One region of the Kribbella ginsengisoli genome, then DNA from elsewhere that is predicted to be linked to it. Evidence: predicted binding sites of a transcription regulator. Region 1 holds the regulator's gene; the other holds the start of a gene.
The links. The regulator HrcA, encoded in region 1, represses chaperone genes, less so after heat shock. The targets are predictions, from matches to a motif close to TTGGCACTCGNNNNNNNCGAGTGCCAA.
Positions count from the first base shown of each region.

Region 2: the regulator HrcA is predicted to act here: its motif matches at 2,027-2,053, upstream of ABD768_RS43095 (FmdB family zinc ribbon protein).

Region 1 covers NZ_BAABAA010000003.1:204,196-211,884, forward strand. Annotated here, with positions in the region: gene dnaJ (molecular chaperone DnaJ) at 1-524, opposite strand, end outside; gene hrcA (heat-inducible transcriptional repressor HrcA) at 562-1,581, opposite strand; gene ABD768_RS14660 (Gfo/Idh/MocA family protein) at 1,692-2,795, opposite strand; gene ABD768_RS14665 (ThuA domain-containing protein) at 2,780-3,421, opposite strand; gene ABD768_RS14670 (EF-Tu/IF-2/RF-3 family GTPase) at 3,551-3,928, shown strand; gene ABD768_RS14675 (MBL fold metallo-hydrolase) at 3,951-4,739, shown strand; gene ABD768_RS14680 (DUF4870 domain-containing protein) at 4,830-5,201, shown strand; gene ABD768_RS14685 (NCS1 family nucleobase:cation symporter-1) at 5,268-6,851, shown strand; gene ABD768_RS14690 (acyltransferase domain-containing protein) at 6,896-7,689, shown strand, end outside.
Region 2 covers NZ_BAABAA010000002.1:368,114-375,802, forward strand. Annotated here, with positions in the region: gene ABD768_RS09075 (penicillin acylase family protein) at 1-1,902, opposite strand, end outside; gene ABD768_RS43095 (FmdB family zinc ribbon protein) at 2,073-2,426, shown strand; gene ABD768_RS09090 (SAF domain-containing protein) at 2,482-3,105, shown strand; gene mscL (large conductance mechanosensitive channel protein MscL) at 3,254-3,661, shown strand; gene ABD768_RS09100 (GNAT family N-acetyltransferase) at 3,865-4,365, opposite strand; gene ABD768_RS09105 (alpha/beta fold hydrolase) at 4,365-4,985, opposite strand; gene ABD768_RS09110 (hypothetical protein) at 5,001-5,138, opposite strand; gene ABD768_RS09115 (hypothetical protein) at 5,253-5,861, shown strand; gene ABD768_RS09120 (SigE family RNA polymerase sigma factor) at 6,057-6,551, shown strand; gene ABD768_RS09125 (META domain-containing protein) at 6,548-7,165, shown strand; gene ABD768_RS09130 (chymotrypsin family serine protease) at 7,366-7,689, shown strand, end outside.

The DNA of each region.
Region 1 (7,689 bases):
CGCTGCGTGTGGGTGACCTCGCCCCGGCCGTGGCAGATCTCGCAGGTGACCGGCTCGGAGCCGACCTGGGCGCCGGAGCCGGAACAGGTCGGGCACAGCACCGCGGTGTCGACCTTCAGCTCGCGAGTCGTCCCGAAGGCCGCTTCGGCGAGGTCGATCCGCAGCGGGATCAGCGCGTCCTGGCCCCGCCGGGTGCGTGGCCGCGGCCCGCGGGTCGCCCCGCCGGTCTGGCCGAAGAAGGCGTCCATGATGTCGGTGAAGGTGAACGCCTGGCCGAAGCCGGCGCCGCCGCCCGCGCCCGGACCGCTCGCGAACGGGTCACCACCGAGATCGTGGACCTGCTTCTTCTGCGGGTCGCTGAGCACCTGGAAGGCGCGGCCGATCTCCTGGAACTTGTGGTGCGCGTCCTCGGAGTCGTTCACGTCCGGGTGGTACTGGCGGGCCAGCTTGCGGTAGGCCTTCTTGATCTCGTCCTGTGTCGCGTCGCGACTGACGCCCAGGACGGCGTAGTAATCGGTGCTCATACTCCAAGCCACTTGGTAGGCAGTGTGTGGTGGTGGTTCACGAGTCGGCCAGGATCTGGCTGACGTAGCGCGCGACGGCGCGGACAGCGCCCATCGTGCTCGGATAGTCCATGTGGGTCGGGCCGACGATGCCGAGGGTGGCCAGCGCCTCCGACTTGGAGCCGTAGCCGGTGGCGACGACCGAGGTGGTGGCAAGTCCTTCGTACGGGTTCTCGTGGCCGATCCGGACCGTCAGCGTCTGCGGGTTGGTGGCCTCGCCGAGCAGCTTGAGCAGGATCACGTGCTCCTCGAGCGCCTCCAGCACCGGCTTCACGTTGCGCTCGAAGTCGTCGCCGTAGCGGGTCAGGTTGGCCGCGCCGCCGACCGCGATCCGCTGCTCGCCCTCGACCGTGAAGGCCTCCAGCAAGCTCGTCACGATGGCGGCCACCAGCGGCCGGTTCGGCGGTGCGAAGGTCTCGGTGACGCTCTCCAGCGAGGTGGCCGCGTCGGTCAGCCGCTGGCCGGTCAGCGCCGTGTTCAGCCGGGAGCGCAGGTCGGCGATCAGTTGCTCGTCGACGTCGTCGTGGGTCTCCACGATCCGCTGCTCGACCCGGCCGGTGCTGGTGATCAGCACCAGCAACAGCCGCCGCGGTGTCATCGTCACCACCTCGACGTGCCGCACGCTCGACCGGCTCAGCGTCGGGTACTGCACGATGGCGACCTGCCGGGTGATCTGCGCGAGCAGCCGGACGGTACGCCGTACTACGTCGTCCAGGTCGACCGCGCCGACCAGGAAGGACGAGATCGCCTTCTTCTCGGCCGGCGACAGCGTCTTGACGGTGCTCAGCTTGTCGACGAACAGCCGGTAGCCGGCGTCGGTCGGGATCCGGCCGGCGCTGGTGTGCGGCTGGGTGATGTACCCCTCCTCCTCCAGCGCGGCCATGTCGTTGCGGACCGTGGCCGGGGAGACGCCGAGGTTGTGCCGGTCGACCAGGGTCTTCGAGCCGACCGGCTCATGGGTGGCCACGTAGTCCTCGACGATGGCCCGGAGCACGTCCAGTTTGCGTTCGTCCAGCACGCGCACCACCCCTCTCACGTCGGCCCCTCGGGCTGGCACTCCCGAGTTTCGAGTGCCAGTCTACCGAGCCCGCACGACACCTACCGACGCGTAACGGCGTGGGCCGTGTCTCAGGCTAATTCCGGGGATGCCCCCAAAGGTACGGCGGCAGGCCGCTGGACCGTACTCGCCACGTCCACCGACTGGTCCTGAGCCGCAGACTCGAGCAGCGACTCCATCACATCGAGCACGTGATATGCCAGCGCTCCATCGGCCCGGTGCGGCTCGTTGTTGCGCAGCGCGCGAGCCATGTCGGCCACACCGACGCCGCGGCCGGCACCGGCGTACCCACCGGCTACAGGGAGTTGCGTCCAGTCACGGTTGGTCGCAGTGGCAATCTCCACCGTGCCGTCGAAGCCATTCGGGTCCGGGACGGACAGGCTGCCCTCGGTGCCGTAGATCTCGATCCGCGGGAGCCGTGCGGCCCACACGTCGAAGCTCATCAGCACAGTGGTGAGCGCACCCGACTCGTGCTCCAGTACGCCGGTCACGTGCGTCGGTACGTCGACGGGGAACGTCTCCCCCGCCCGCGGCCCGGTGTGGACCTTCCGCTGCTCCTGCGAGCGCCCAGCCCGGCCAGTGACCCGCTTCACCGGTCCAAGCAGCGTGACGAGACTGGTGATGTAGTACGGACCCATGTCGAGGAGCGGGCCGCCACCTTGTTGGTAGTAGAACTCGGGGGCTGGGTGCCACAGCTCATGCCCGGGCGTAACGAAGTAGGCCGACGCTGCCGTCGGTACGCCGATGTCGCCGCGGTCGAGCGCGACGCGGGCAGTCTGCGTGCCGGTGCCGAGCACGGTGTCGGGCGCGCAGCCGATGCGGAGGTTGTTGGCGGCCGCGAGCTTGAGCAGCGGCTCCGCCTCGGCACGGTCGACAGCCAGCGGCTTCTCGCCGTACACGTGCTTGCCGGCCTGCAGCGCCGCCTGGTGGACCGGTGCGTGCGCGGCCGGGATGGTCAGGTTGAGGACGATGTCGACGTCGGGGTCGGCGAACAGGTCCTCGGACGTCAGGGCCCGGACGCCCGGATTCTGGTCGGCGATCGCTTGCGCCCTGGAGAGGTCGAGATCGGCGACGGCGACCACCTGGACGCCGGGGAGCTTGGCGAGGTGCTCGAGGTACGTACCGCTGATGACACCGGTGCCGACGATGCCGACGTTGGTCACTTGCTCGCCCACAGCAGGCCCCTCTCGATGATGGTGCGGACCTCTGGCGTGTCGAGGTCGGCGACGGAGTGGCCCGGCGTACAGACGAAGACCTTGCCATCGCCCCAGGTGCGGGTCCAGACGGCCGGCATCGTCGCGCCTTCGATCCACGGGAAGTCCGGGTGCGCGCGGAAGGTGGTCGTGGCGAGCACGTTGTTGGTGGGGTCGGCGTGCACGTAGTACTGCTCGGTGCGGAGGTCGAAATGCGTCAGACCCTCGACGATCGGATCGTCGGAGACGATCTCGATCCGGTGGTCGACGGCGCCGCCGGGGTGCGAGACGAACTGGCCGCCGGTGATGAAGCTGTAGTCGGTGTTGCTGCGGAACGAGTCGATGATGCCGCCGTGCCAGCCGGCCAGACCGGTACCGGCGCGGACCGCCGCCTCCAGGCCCTCGACCTGCTCGGCGGTGATCTCGCTCATGGTGATGCACTGCAGCACCAGGTCGACGCCGGCCAGGTCGAGGTAGCTCTCGGTGGTGTCCGAGACCGTCACCTCGAAGTCGTTCTCCTTCAGGAAGGGGATGAACAGCTCGGTCGCCTCGACCGGGACATGCCCTTCCCAGCCACCCCGGACCACCAGTGCCCGTCGTGTCGTCACGCCGCCACCCTTCGATTTCTTCATCGGTGTAGAGATCGGATGAATCGGTTCAGCTCTGCGACCTTAGGCGGCCGATCGGGGGCCTTCAACCCCCGTCCCGGCGGGTGGATACCACTAGAGTCGGCGGCTATGGGATGGAAGTTCTGGAAGCGCGAGCCGAACCCGATGGATCCGCAGCAGTTGCTGAACCAGGCGCACGCGGCAGGTCCGCTGCAGGACGCGCCGCGGCCGCAGGACGCGGGGAGCTTCGTGCTTCCGGTCGAGGACGTCTTCTCGATCACCGGGCGCGGGACGGTGGTGACCGGCCGGATCACGAGCGGCACGGTGTCCGAAGGCGACCAGGTGCTGATCATGCGCGCCGGGCAGCAGGTGGCGATGACCCGTGTCACCGGGGTCGAGGCGTTTCGCAAGGTGCTCAAGACGGCGAGCGCGGGCGAGAACGTCGGGCTGCTGCTCGAAGGCATCGACAAGAGTCAGGTACTGGCAGGCGACGTCATCTCGCGCTGACCCCTCCGGTTAGGGTCGCGGTATGAGTGCGTGGGTGGAGTTGGGCGACCGGACCTGGGTCCGGCGGTACGCGGAGTACGACGTGAACATCGGGCTGGTCGTCGGCAGTGCGGGCGCGCTGGTGATCGACACACGCGGTACTCCGGCCGAGGGTGAGGAGTTGCTGGCTCACATCCGCGAGATCACCGACGCGCCGATCCGCTGGATCGTCAACACGCACGCGCACTTCGACCACGTCTTCGGCAACCCTGCCTTCAAGGACGCGACGAGCTACGCGCAGGAGAACACCGCCGCCGCGGTCGCGGAGACCGTTGCCATCGACAACACGTTCGCCGTGGCCAAGGTGATCGAGCTGGGCGACCGGCGGGTCGAGGTGCTGCACCTGGGCAACGGGCACACCGACGGCGACGTGGTGGTCGTCGTACCGGATGTCGATGTCTTCTTCGCCGGCGACCTGATCGAGGAGTCGGCGCCCCCGTCGTACGGCGAGGACTCGTATCCGCTGGAGTGGGCCGACACGGTCGACCGGCTGATCGGCCTGCTGTCCGCGACCGCCAAGGTCGTCCCAGGGCACGGCGCGGTCGTCGACGCCGAGTTCGTCCGCGACCAGAACGGCGACATCGGCACGGTCGCGAACACCATTTCCGGCCTGCACCACAACGGAACCTCGCTCGAGGACGCGCTCGCCCACACCGACGACTGGCCCTGGCCGCAGGCCCACCTCGAGCAGGCGGTACGCCGCGGCTACGCCGCCCTAGGCGCTCCCCGGCGTCCCACCCTGCCGTTGCTGGGCCTCGCCAAAGACGAGTAGTTGCCTGAAAGCGCACGGCTGGGAAGTCGAGTGCGCACTGATCCAGCAGGACGGCGCTGAGGTCCTGACGCGGCATCTAGCGTTCGCGTCATGACTGAAAACTATCCGCCGCCGCCACCGCAGTACTCCGGACAGCCGATGCGGCCGGACGAGGAGCGGACCTGGTCGCTGGTCGCGCACGTCGGCACCATCATCTTCGGCTTCCTGGCGCCGCTGATCGTGCTGCTGGTCAAGGGCAACGACTCGCCGACCGTCCGCGCGCACGCGGTCGAGTCGCTGAACTTCCAGATCACCGCGACCATCGGGTACGTCGCGTCGTACATCCTGATGTTCCTGCTGATCGGGTTCATCACGCTGCCGGCGATCTGGATCCTCGCGGTCGTGTTCGCGATCATGGCGACGATGGCGGCCAGTAACGGCAAGCCGTACCGGTACCCCTTCGCCCTGCGCTTGGTGAAGTAACCGAACCGATCAGCGCTCACGCTGTGGGGTTATGCGTTGACATGGCGTCCGCGATCCCGCACGTTGGTGCGAAACACGACTGCGGACGAGGTGGCGACGATGGCGCATGCGGCCCAGGCTTCTCCTGAACAGATCACCCATCCGGACGGGCGGGTGGAGTTGTCCGATCCGGCGTCCATCGCCGACAGCCGGTACGGGAACGCGGAGCTGGCTCCGACCCGCTTGCCGGAGCGCCACTGGACGACGTACAACTACGCCGCGCTGTGGATGGGGATGGCACACAACATCCCCAGCTACCTGCTCGCGGCCGGGCTGGTCGCGCTCGGGATGAACTGGCTGCAGGCTTTCCTGACAATCACGCTGGGGAACCTGATCGTGCTGGTGCCGTTGCTGCTGAACAGCCACGCGGGGACGAAGTACGGGATCCCGTTCCCGGTCTTCGCGCGGGCCTTCTACGGGGTCCGCGGGGCGAACTTCCCGGCGCTGCTGCGGGCGTTCGTCGCATGCGGCTGGTTCGGCATCCAGACCTGGATCGGCGGCCAGGCGATCTACGTGATCGTCGGCGAGCTGGCCGGTTCGGGCTGGTCCGGGGCTTCGTCGGTGGGCGGCCATCCGTGGACGATGTGGCTGAGCTTCTTCTTCTTCTGGGCGCTGCAGATGGTGCTGATCTGGCGCGGCATCGAGGCGCTGCGCCGGTTCGAGAACTGGGCCGCACCGCTAGTCACGCTGGCCTTCCTGGCGCTGATGATCACCGTGCTGGTCAAGGCCGGCGGCTTCGGCCCGATCCTGTCGCAGCCGTCGAAGCTCGGCTGGGACGCCGACTTCTGGAAGATCTTCGCGCCGTCGCTGATGGGGATGATCGCGTTCTGGGCGACGCTGTCGCTGAACATGCCCGACTTCACCCGGTTCGGCAAAGGCCAGCGCCAGCAGGTGATCGGGCAGATCATCGGGCTGCCGACGACGATGTCGTTCATCGCGCTGGTCTCGATCATCACCACCTCCGGCACGGTGATCGTCTACGGCTCGGCGATCTGGGACCCGGTCGAGCTGACCCGGCGGTTCGAGAACCCGGTGGTGGTCACCATCGGCCTGATCATGGCGATCCTGGCGACGATGTCCTGCAACGTCGCGGCGAACGTGGTCAGCCCGTCGTACGACTTCGCCAACGCCCTGCCGCGCTGGCTGAACTTCCGCACCGCCGGCCTGCTGACCGGCGTGATCGGCATCGTGATCCAGCCGTGGCGGCTGATCTCCGACCCGTCGATCTACATCTTCGTCTGGCTGTCCTTCTACGGCGGCCTGCTCGCGTCGGTGGCGGGCGTACTGATCGCGGGCTACTGGTTCGTCGACCGCACCAACCTCTTCCTCGCCGACCTGTACCTCCCCAACGGCCGCTACTGGTACGCCGCGGGCTGGAACTGGCGAGCCGTCGTCGCCACCCTCGTCGGCTCCCTGCTCGCGGTCGGTGGCGCGTACTCGAACCCCGGGGCCGGTCCGTTCCCGGCCGACGGGCTGATCCCGTTCCTCCAGCCCCTCTACGACTACTCGTGGGTCGTCGGTCTGGTGGCGGGCTTCCTCGTCTACCTCCTGCTCACGATCGTCTCCCCCATCCGGCACCCCGCCCCGACCCACGCCGTCGAAAGCTACTGAGGTCACCGCCATCTCGCGAGCGATGACTTATCTTCGTTCGCGAGATGGCTATCAGCGAGCTCGACCTCAGACGCTTCCTGGTCGACCGGGTCGCCCGCGCCTGCGACCTGTCGCCTGATGACCTCGATCCGGACCGGCTGCTGGAGCAGTACGGCATCGCCTCCCGGGATGCGGTCGCGGCGACGGGCGAGCTGGAGGAAGTCCTCGGGCGCCGACTGGAGCCGACATCCGTCTGGCGCTACCCAACCATCAACCAACTGGTCCGCGGCCTGCTGAGCTCGGCCGAGCCCGACGGTGTTGCGATCACCCCTCCGGGGGTTCTGTCCGGCTCAGAGATCGCGGTCATCGGACTGGCCCAGCGACTACTCGAGTCGGCCGCAAACGGGCTGACGCTGCGGCAGGTGATTTGGGAAGCCCTCGAACACGCCGGTACGCCGCCGCGCGACCTCACCGGCACCTCGCTCTCCGAAGCAATGGCTGACCTGCGTGCCGGAGCTGTGGAGTTGGCGGTGGCGGTCCTGGACGGTCCTGGGTGCCGGGTCGTCGTCCTCAAACGCCTGGCCGACGCCGGACGCGACCTGGACCAGGTACTTGCCCTATGCACCGACCCCGAGGGCAACCCCACCGCCGACTTCTTCGAAGCAGTCCAAACCGCCGACCGCGGCCTCACCCCCGACCTCATCCCTTTCCCAGTCGGCTCAACCATCTCCTGCCCCGAAGCCGTCATCCACCGAGCCCGCCCCGCCGCCCCCACCCCATCAACCGGCCCCACCCGCCTCCTGTTGTCAGACACGTCCCTAGACGGAATCCGCACGTACGCCGGCCAACTAGCCGAGCA
Region 2 (7,689 bases), on a different contig from region 1:
GGAGTCGGCCGGCTGGGTGAAGTCCCAGTTCCGAAGCGTGTCCTGGCCCTGCCGGTCGAACTCGTCGTTGATCTGGACGTGCAGCAGGTACGGCATCAACTGCTCGGCGTTGCGGTTCTTGGTGTCGAGCTGGATCGAGGCCATCGCGTTCGCGTCGAGCTTGCCCGCGGCCCGGACCCGCTCGAGGATCTGTTGCGCGCGGTAGCCGTAGTCCCAGTCGTCGGTCAGGTGGTACGGGTACGTCTCCGGCACGACCGCCTGGTTCGCCGTCACGATCACGCCGTCGACGGGGTCGGCCTCGGTCGGCATCGCGTCGAACGGGATGTAGCCCTTCCAGTGGTAGCGCGAGTCCCAGCCCGGCACCGGCCAGTCGCCGAACCCGGCGTTGCGGATCGGGACCCGGCCGGGCGCCTGGTAGCCGATGTGGCCCTCGCGGTCGGCGTACACGAGGTTCTGCGACGGGACCTCGAAGATCGAGGCGGCGGCCCGGAACTGGGTCCAGTTCTGGGCCCGGTTGATCGCGAACAGCGCGTCGGCGGTCCGGCCCGGGGTCAGCGCGGTCCATTGGAGGGCGACGCCGAACGCCTCGGGGCTCTTCAGCTTCTTCGCCGACAGCTCGCCGGCCTCGCGCTCGTCGTCGCCGACGTCGGAGATGATCGGGCCGTGCCGGGACTCCCGGACGATGATCGTCTCTTCCTTGTCCTGGCCGGCGACCTTGAACTTCTCCTCGCGCCGGGCCAGGCCGGTGCGCTTGTTGTCGTACATCACCGCGTTCGGCCCGGCGAACTTCTCCAGGTACAGATCCATCACGTCGGGGTCGAGGTTGGTGAAGCCCCACGAGATCGAGGCGTTGTGGCCGATCACCACGCCGGGCAGGCCGGAGAAGCTGAACCCGGACACGTCGTACGGGCACTGCGTGTTGACGTTGTTGCAGTGCAGGCCGATCTGGGTCCAGATGCCCGGCATCGTCGCGCCGAGGTGCGGGTCGTTGGCCAGCAGCGGCTTGCCGGTGGTCGTGTGCTCACCGGAGACGACCCAGGAGTTCGAACCGATGCCGTCGCCGCGGCCGATCAGGTCCGGCAGGCCCTTGGCCACCTTGTCGATCGTGTCGAGCGACTTGAGCAGGTCCTCGGTCAGCATGCCGCGTTGCGGCGCCGGGGCCTGCTCGGAGGTGGTGAACGCGCCGCCCTTGGTCACCGCGGCCGTCGCGATGATCGGCTCGTTGCGATCGAAGGGGTAGTCCGGGTAGAGGCTGGCGATGTTGGCGACCGGGTACTTCGCCGCGAGCTTGGTGCGGGTGATCTCGTCGTCCATGTTGCCGCCGAGGTCCCACGCCATCGCCTTCAGCCAGGCCAGCGAGTCGGCCGCGGTCCAGGGCTCCGGGTGATAGTCGGGGCCGGTCGGGTCCTTCAGCGACAGTACGGCGTACTCGAGGCTGAGGGCGGAGCCCTCGTGGGTGTCGAGGTAGGCGTTGACGCCGCGGGCGTAGTCGTCCAGGTACTGCCGGGTGGTCGGCGTGAGCAGGGCGAGCTCTTTCTCCGCGACCCGTCGCCAGCCGAGCGTGCGGACGAACTTGTCCGTCTCCAGCGCCTTCTTGCCGAACAGCTCGGCCAGCCGGCCGGACGTCACGTGCCGGCGGAAGTCCATCTCGAAGAACCGGTCCTGGGCGTGTACGTAACCCTGAGCGGCGAACAGATCACCCGGCTTGTCGGCATAGATCTGCGGGATGCCGTTGCCGTCGCGGACCACCTCCACGTCCGCGTCGAGTCCGGTCAGCTCCACCGTCCCGTCGTAGCCGGGGAAGGAGTGGCGGACGACGAAGACGCCGGTCCCGGCCACCACCAGGAGCAAGGTGGCGAACACGATTCCGGACAGGATGATGACACGCAGCAGGCGACGCACGGACCAAACTTAGAGAATCCGGCCCCGCACCCCAAATGCCGCTCCCCGAAACCTGTGGACACAGAGCGGTCTAGACCGCCGATCCCGGGCAGAAGTTGGAATACTTCGGGCCCGTAACGCATTATTAGCAGTCGAGTAGTAGGAGTGCCAGCGGCCTGAAGGGGAATCACGTGCCGACGTACCAGTACCAGTGCACCGAGTGTGGTAACTCGCTCGAGGTCCGCCAGAGCTTCACCGACGACGCCCTGACGGTCTGCCCCGAGTGCCAAGGGACCCTGCGCAAGGTCTTCAACGCCGTGGGTGTCGTGTTCAAGGGCTCCGGTTTCTACCGCAACGACAGCCGCTCGTCGGGGACCAGCACGCTGCCGGCCAAGAGCGAGTCGTCCTCGTCTTCGTCGTCGGAGTCGTCGTCCAACGGGTCGAAGGCGTCGTCCTCGGACTCGTCCAAGGGTTCGTCGTCGTCTTCTTCCGGCTCGTCGGGTTCGTCCGGGCCGTCCTCGAGCAGCAACACCAGCGCTGCCTGAACTTCCTTTGTGGACAACGGAAGAACGGGCTTCGTAGGCTCGTACCTTCCCTGGCATGAGCCGACTTCTTCTTCGTGACCTGCTGAAAGCTGTTCGCCGGCACCGCCGCCTGCTGGCCGGGGTGTCCGCGGCGGCAGCCGTGTACTGCGGCATGGCCGCCCTTTCCCCGCCACCATCACCGACGGTCGCCGTCCTGGCCGCCGCCAGAGACCTGGCCGGTGGCTCGCCGCCGACGGCGCGCGACCTTCGAACGCTGCGACTCCCTGTCGCCGTCGTGCCCGCCGGCGCCCTGCAGCCGGGCAGCGACGTCGCCCGACGTGTCCTCGCGGGACCGGTGCGCTCCGGCGAGCCACTCACCGACGCGCGGTTTCTGAGTCCTGCGTCACTCCCCGCCGGGCAACTGGCCTATCCCGTCCGAATCGACGACGCGGACCTGACCACGCTGCTCCAGGTCGGCGACCGGATCGACCTGTACGCCGCGACGAGCACTCCGGCCGATGCCGGGACTCCCCTGGCCGGCGCCGTGCGGGTGATCGCATTGCCCGCGGCGCGTCCGTCGTCAACCGGGGCCTCGGGGGCGCTGGTCGTGATCGCGGCCGGGCGGGACGTGATCGGCCGAATCGCGCAAGCGACGGCGAATGCACGGATCAGCTTCGCACTGACGCCCGACACCAGCTGATCCATCGACTGGTCACTTATCAGACACGGGCGGTGGCGATCGGTGGCGGTGCGGCGCGGTTGCTCGCGATCCAGCGAGTGGAGTCCTACGTTTTGCGGGTACCCAGCCGAGGGTCCGCCCGGGCCCCGCATCGTGGAGGCACTGCAAAATGATCGACGGCTTCAAGAAATTCCTTATGCGGGGCAACGTCCTCGACCTCGCCATCGCGGTCGTGATCGGCACCGCGTTCGCCACCGTGGTGAAGACAGTGGTCGACAACCTCGTGTCGCCACTGATCGCCTCACTCGGCGGCAGCAACGTGAACGGACTGGCCTTTCACATCGTCGACGGCAACGCTGCCTCGAAGGTCGACATCGGCGCGATCATCAACGCCTTCGTCGTCTTCTTCCTGACCGCGCTCGTCGTGTACTTCGTCCTGGTCGTCCCGATGAAGAAGATCCAGGACCGCCGCGCGGCCAAGGCCGGCACGCCCGAGGAGGAGCCGGAGCCGTTGACCATGGACCAGGAGTTGCTGGTCGAGATCCGCGACGCTCTGCGGGCCCGTCCGCTGAACTGACCGAGGTCATGAAGGTCCGGTCGGCTGTGTCCTCGCAGTACAACGCAGTCGACCGGACCGGCGGCGCGGACCCGCAGTCCGGTCGGCTTCGGCAGTCCGGTCGGATCCGGCGAGTCATCGGCTCCGGCAGGGCAGCTGGCCACGGCGGGTCAATCGGCTCCGGCGGGTCAGTTGGCCACGGCAGGTCAGTTGGCCACGGCGGGTCAGTTGGCTCCGGCGGGTTCGTCGGTCGTGGGGTATTGGAGCCAGGTGTAGTTGATGGGTTGGGGCTTGTTCCATTCGGCGGCTATGTCGTCGGGGACGGGCTGGAAGCCGGCTCGGAGGTAGGCGCGGATGGCTTGGATGTTGTCGGGGCGGACGCGGAGGAAGATTTCGGCGTAGCCGGCGGACCGGGCCGGTTCCAGGAGAGCGCGGACGAAGTCGGTGCCGACGCCCTTGCCGCGCAGCGCCGGGTCGACGATGAGGCGGGCCAGCTCGACTTCGTCTTCTTCGTCGTCGAGCCAGAGTTCGCCGTACGCGACCGGGGTTTCGCCATCGAAGTACAGGTAGGCCCGGATGTCGTCGGCGATCGCGCGCCAGCTGGTCAGGATGTCGGCCGGGAACGGGTACTCGTCCCGCCCGGTCAGCAACGCGACCTCATGGGCCGTCGTCGCCCAGCCCGCGACGAGTGCCGTGTACTCACTCTCGAACGACCGCAGCTCCATCAGGACTGTCTCCTCGCGAAAGCAGCCAGCGTCCCGGCCAGTTCGTCTTTGTGGGGTGGGAAGTATGGGGTGGGTGGTTCTGGGCAGCCGGGGAGTTCGCGACTGCCGGGGATCAGGCCCAGCAAGGCATCGACCGTCTTGCGTTGATGAGATGGATTCTCTGGCACCGAAGGGAGGACTGCCACTGGAATACCCAGGCGCGCAAGGTCTTCGTCCCGCACTCCACGCAAGGTGTCCGCAGCGAGCAATTCGTCAGCCACGGTTGATGATGCGCCCCTGGAGGTGAGGCCTGCGTGCGTGCGTTCGTCGGTCACCGGGTCGCCGCCCGTCGCCGGCCAGGCCAGGACGAGTCCTTCGACCAGCTCTGGGTACTCGATCGCCAGTAGGGCAGCCACCGAGCACCCGTTGGAGGCGCCGACCACCACGACCGGTTCCTGCGGAAGGTGCTCGCGCAGTACCGCGACTTCTTCGGCCCAACTGCCTGGCTGCTGGGGACGATCAGGCACCAGGACGGTGACACCGCGCGCCTCGAGTGTGGCGACGATGCCCGGAGTACGCCAGAAGCGTTCCGCGTCCATCGGTTCCCACAAGCCACCGTGGACCAGGAAAACCGTGCTCATCGACAGCGCAGCCGGTCAGTGATGCGGCGGGACCTCGCGCAGGATCCGCTCGTCGTCGTCACTGCTGAAGTCGTTCTCACCCCAGGTGCGCGGGTCGTCGTCCCGGGTCTGTTCGGGCAGCAGCGGCTCGTCGTCTTCGTACGGGCTCGTCATACGCTCATTTTACCCCGTGACCAGATAGACGCAGTGCCGTGACAGTTCTGCCACGACCAGTGAGATCCTCCTCGACCATGATGGGTTCCCTTGCCCAACCGGAAGGACCGAGTCGTGAGTGCATCAAGGACACGGGGCTTCATCGGGGCGACGCTCGTCGTGACAGTGCTCGGATTTACCGCCGCCTGCGGTAACGAGGACTCCAGCGGCGCCGGCGCCCAGCCCAGCAACCCGCCGACCACCCCCAGCACGCCACCAACAATGCCCACCGCCACCCCGAGCGGAACACCGAGCATGGACTGCCCGCAGACCATCACCGCCGTCCGGGACGCCGTCGGCAAGGCCGTCTGGGGCAAGGGGACCGCCAAGTCCCTGTTCCAGCCGGTCAGCGTCACGATCTGCCAGTACGACGCGCAGGCGACCGGCCAGGACTATGCGACCGTCACCACCAAGCGGACCGCGGCCCAGGCCGTCGACCTCTTCGCCTTGGTGAACAGCGCGAAGCCGGTGCCGAAGAAGCCGGCCGTCTGCACCAAGGAACTGGGGCCGACCTACGTGCTGCGGTTCACCGACAACGACCGCGGCGTGCTCTCGTACACCGCGGAGGCGTTCGGTTGCCGCCAGCTGGTGGCGACCTCGTTCGAAGGACAAGGCAAGCCCGGCGAGCTCGCGTCGCCGCGGCAGGTCTCTCCCGAGCTGATCAAGGCGCTCGGCCTGCGCTGACCCTGCCCCGGACGTGCCCCCCGAAGCCGTCCGGGCCGGGGTCACCCCGCCCGCCTTGTGGGTTCCACCCGCAAGGCGGGCGGCTCGGCCTCCGCACCGGTGAGATCGAACTGTGTGTGAATCTCTGCAGCACCCTGGGTAGCACACTGCGTCTAATAGGTGTGAGGTGTTGTACGCCCAGTTGGGGAGTTGCGAGTGGAGTTCGAGGAGTACGCGTCCGCGCGCGGGCAGGAACTGGTGCGCCTCGGTTTCACCGTCTCCGGCGACTACCAGCGGGCGGAGGATCTGGCCCAGATCGCGCTGATGCAGGCGTTCCGGTCCTGGCGCAAGGTGCAGCGGGCCGACGACCCGCACCACTACGTGCGCCGGATCCTGATCAATTCCTATCTGTCGATGACGCGTCGCCGGTCCTTCACCGAGGCCCCGGCGGCCGACCTCGACACCGATCGCACGGTGCCGGATCCGGCCACGGACATCGTGAACTCCGACGACCTCTGGCGAGCCCTCGCCACGCTGTCGGCCCGGGAAAGGGTCGTCCTGGTGCTGCGCTACTACCAGGACCTGGACGACCGGACGATCGCCGACCTGCTCGGCATCAAACCGTCCTCGGTGCGCGCGACCGCGAGTAGAGCCCTCGCCGCGCTCCGCAGGACGAGGCAGTCCCACCGTGTTGATGAGAGGTTGTCGTGAGCAAGACAGAGCTGGAAACAGAGCAACTGGAGGACGGCCTGCGCGCCACTTTCGAGCGCGCCGCCGCTTCGGTGCCACCGTCCGCCGACCTGGTCGGCCGGGCGACCGTCGGCGCCCAGCAGGCGCAACGGCGTACCTGGCTGATCTCGGGTGCCGCCGCAGCCGCGGTGGCCGTGGTCGCCGCGGTCAGCTTCAGCCTGGCCGGTCCGTCCCAGTCGACTCCGCAGCCGGCGGGGAGCAACCCTGCACCGGCCGGTTCGAATGCTCAGGCTCCTGCAGCCACGGCCCAGGCCGTAGTCGGCACCTGGCGACCGGTGCATCTCAGCGGCTTCACCACCCTCAAGGCGGCCCGGCCGGACAACCCGACCATCACCTTCAAGGCCGACGGGACCTGGGTCGGCTCCGACGGCTGCAACGGGATCAACGGCACCTACTCGATCGGGCAGCGCGGCGAGTTCAGCAGCAAGTCGGGCAGTCAACGGATGGTCGGCTGCGACAACGTCCCGCACACCGCGATCCTGGCGGCCGCGAAACGGATCACCAGCGACAAGACCGGCCTGACGTTCTACGCCGGCGACGGGCGAGAAGTTGCGAGATACGCTCGCGCACGGTAGTCAAATTTGCTTGCGGACGGTGATCGCCTATTGACTATGAGCTGTCCCTGACCGGACGATTCACGGAGGCCGTCCACCGATTGGGGAGCTTAGTGCGACTCTCAGCTACCGTTCCGCTGCTCGCTCTTAGCTCAGTGTCACTGGTCACCGCATCACTTTCGGCCCTGCCGTCGACGGCTGCGCCGGGAGTACCGGCAACTGTGACGCAGGCCACGGTGTGCAACCACGCCGATCCGACGACCACGTCCTCCGACGCCACCAGGCTGTCCCAGCCCGTCTCGGCCAGCGACTCACGACCGCTCGGCCAGGCGATCGCGGAGGGCGTGACCAGCGCGGTCCGCTCGATCGAGCCGCTCGACGCGACCGGCCGGCCGACCTCGGGTCTTCCGTACGGGCTGAGCCAGGGCATCGTCGGCGTACTGGGGTCGCCTGAGACCGGCTACAAGGTCGTTGTGGACGACTCGGTGGTCGACGAGAAGAAGTACCAGGCAGCCGTCTCCAAGAACGTTCCGGCCGCGGGGCAG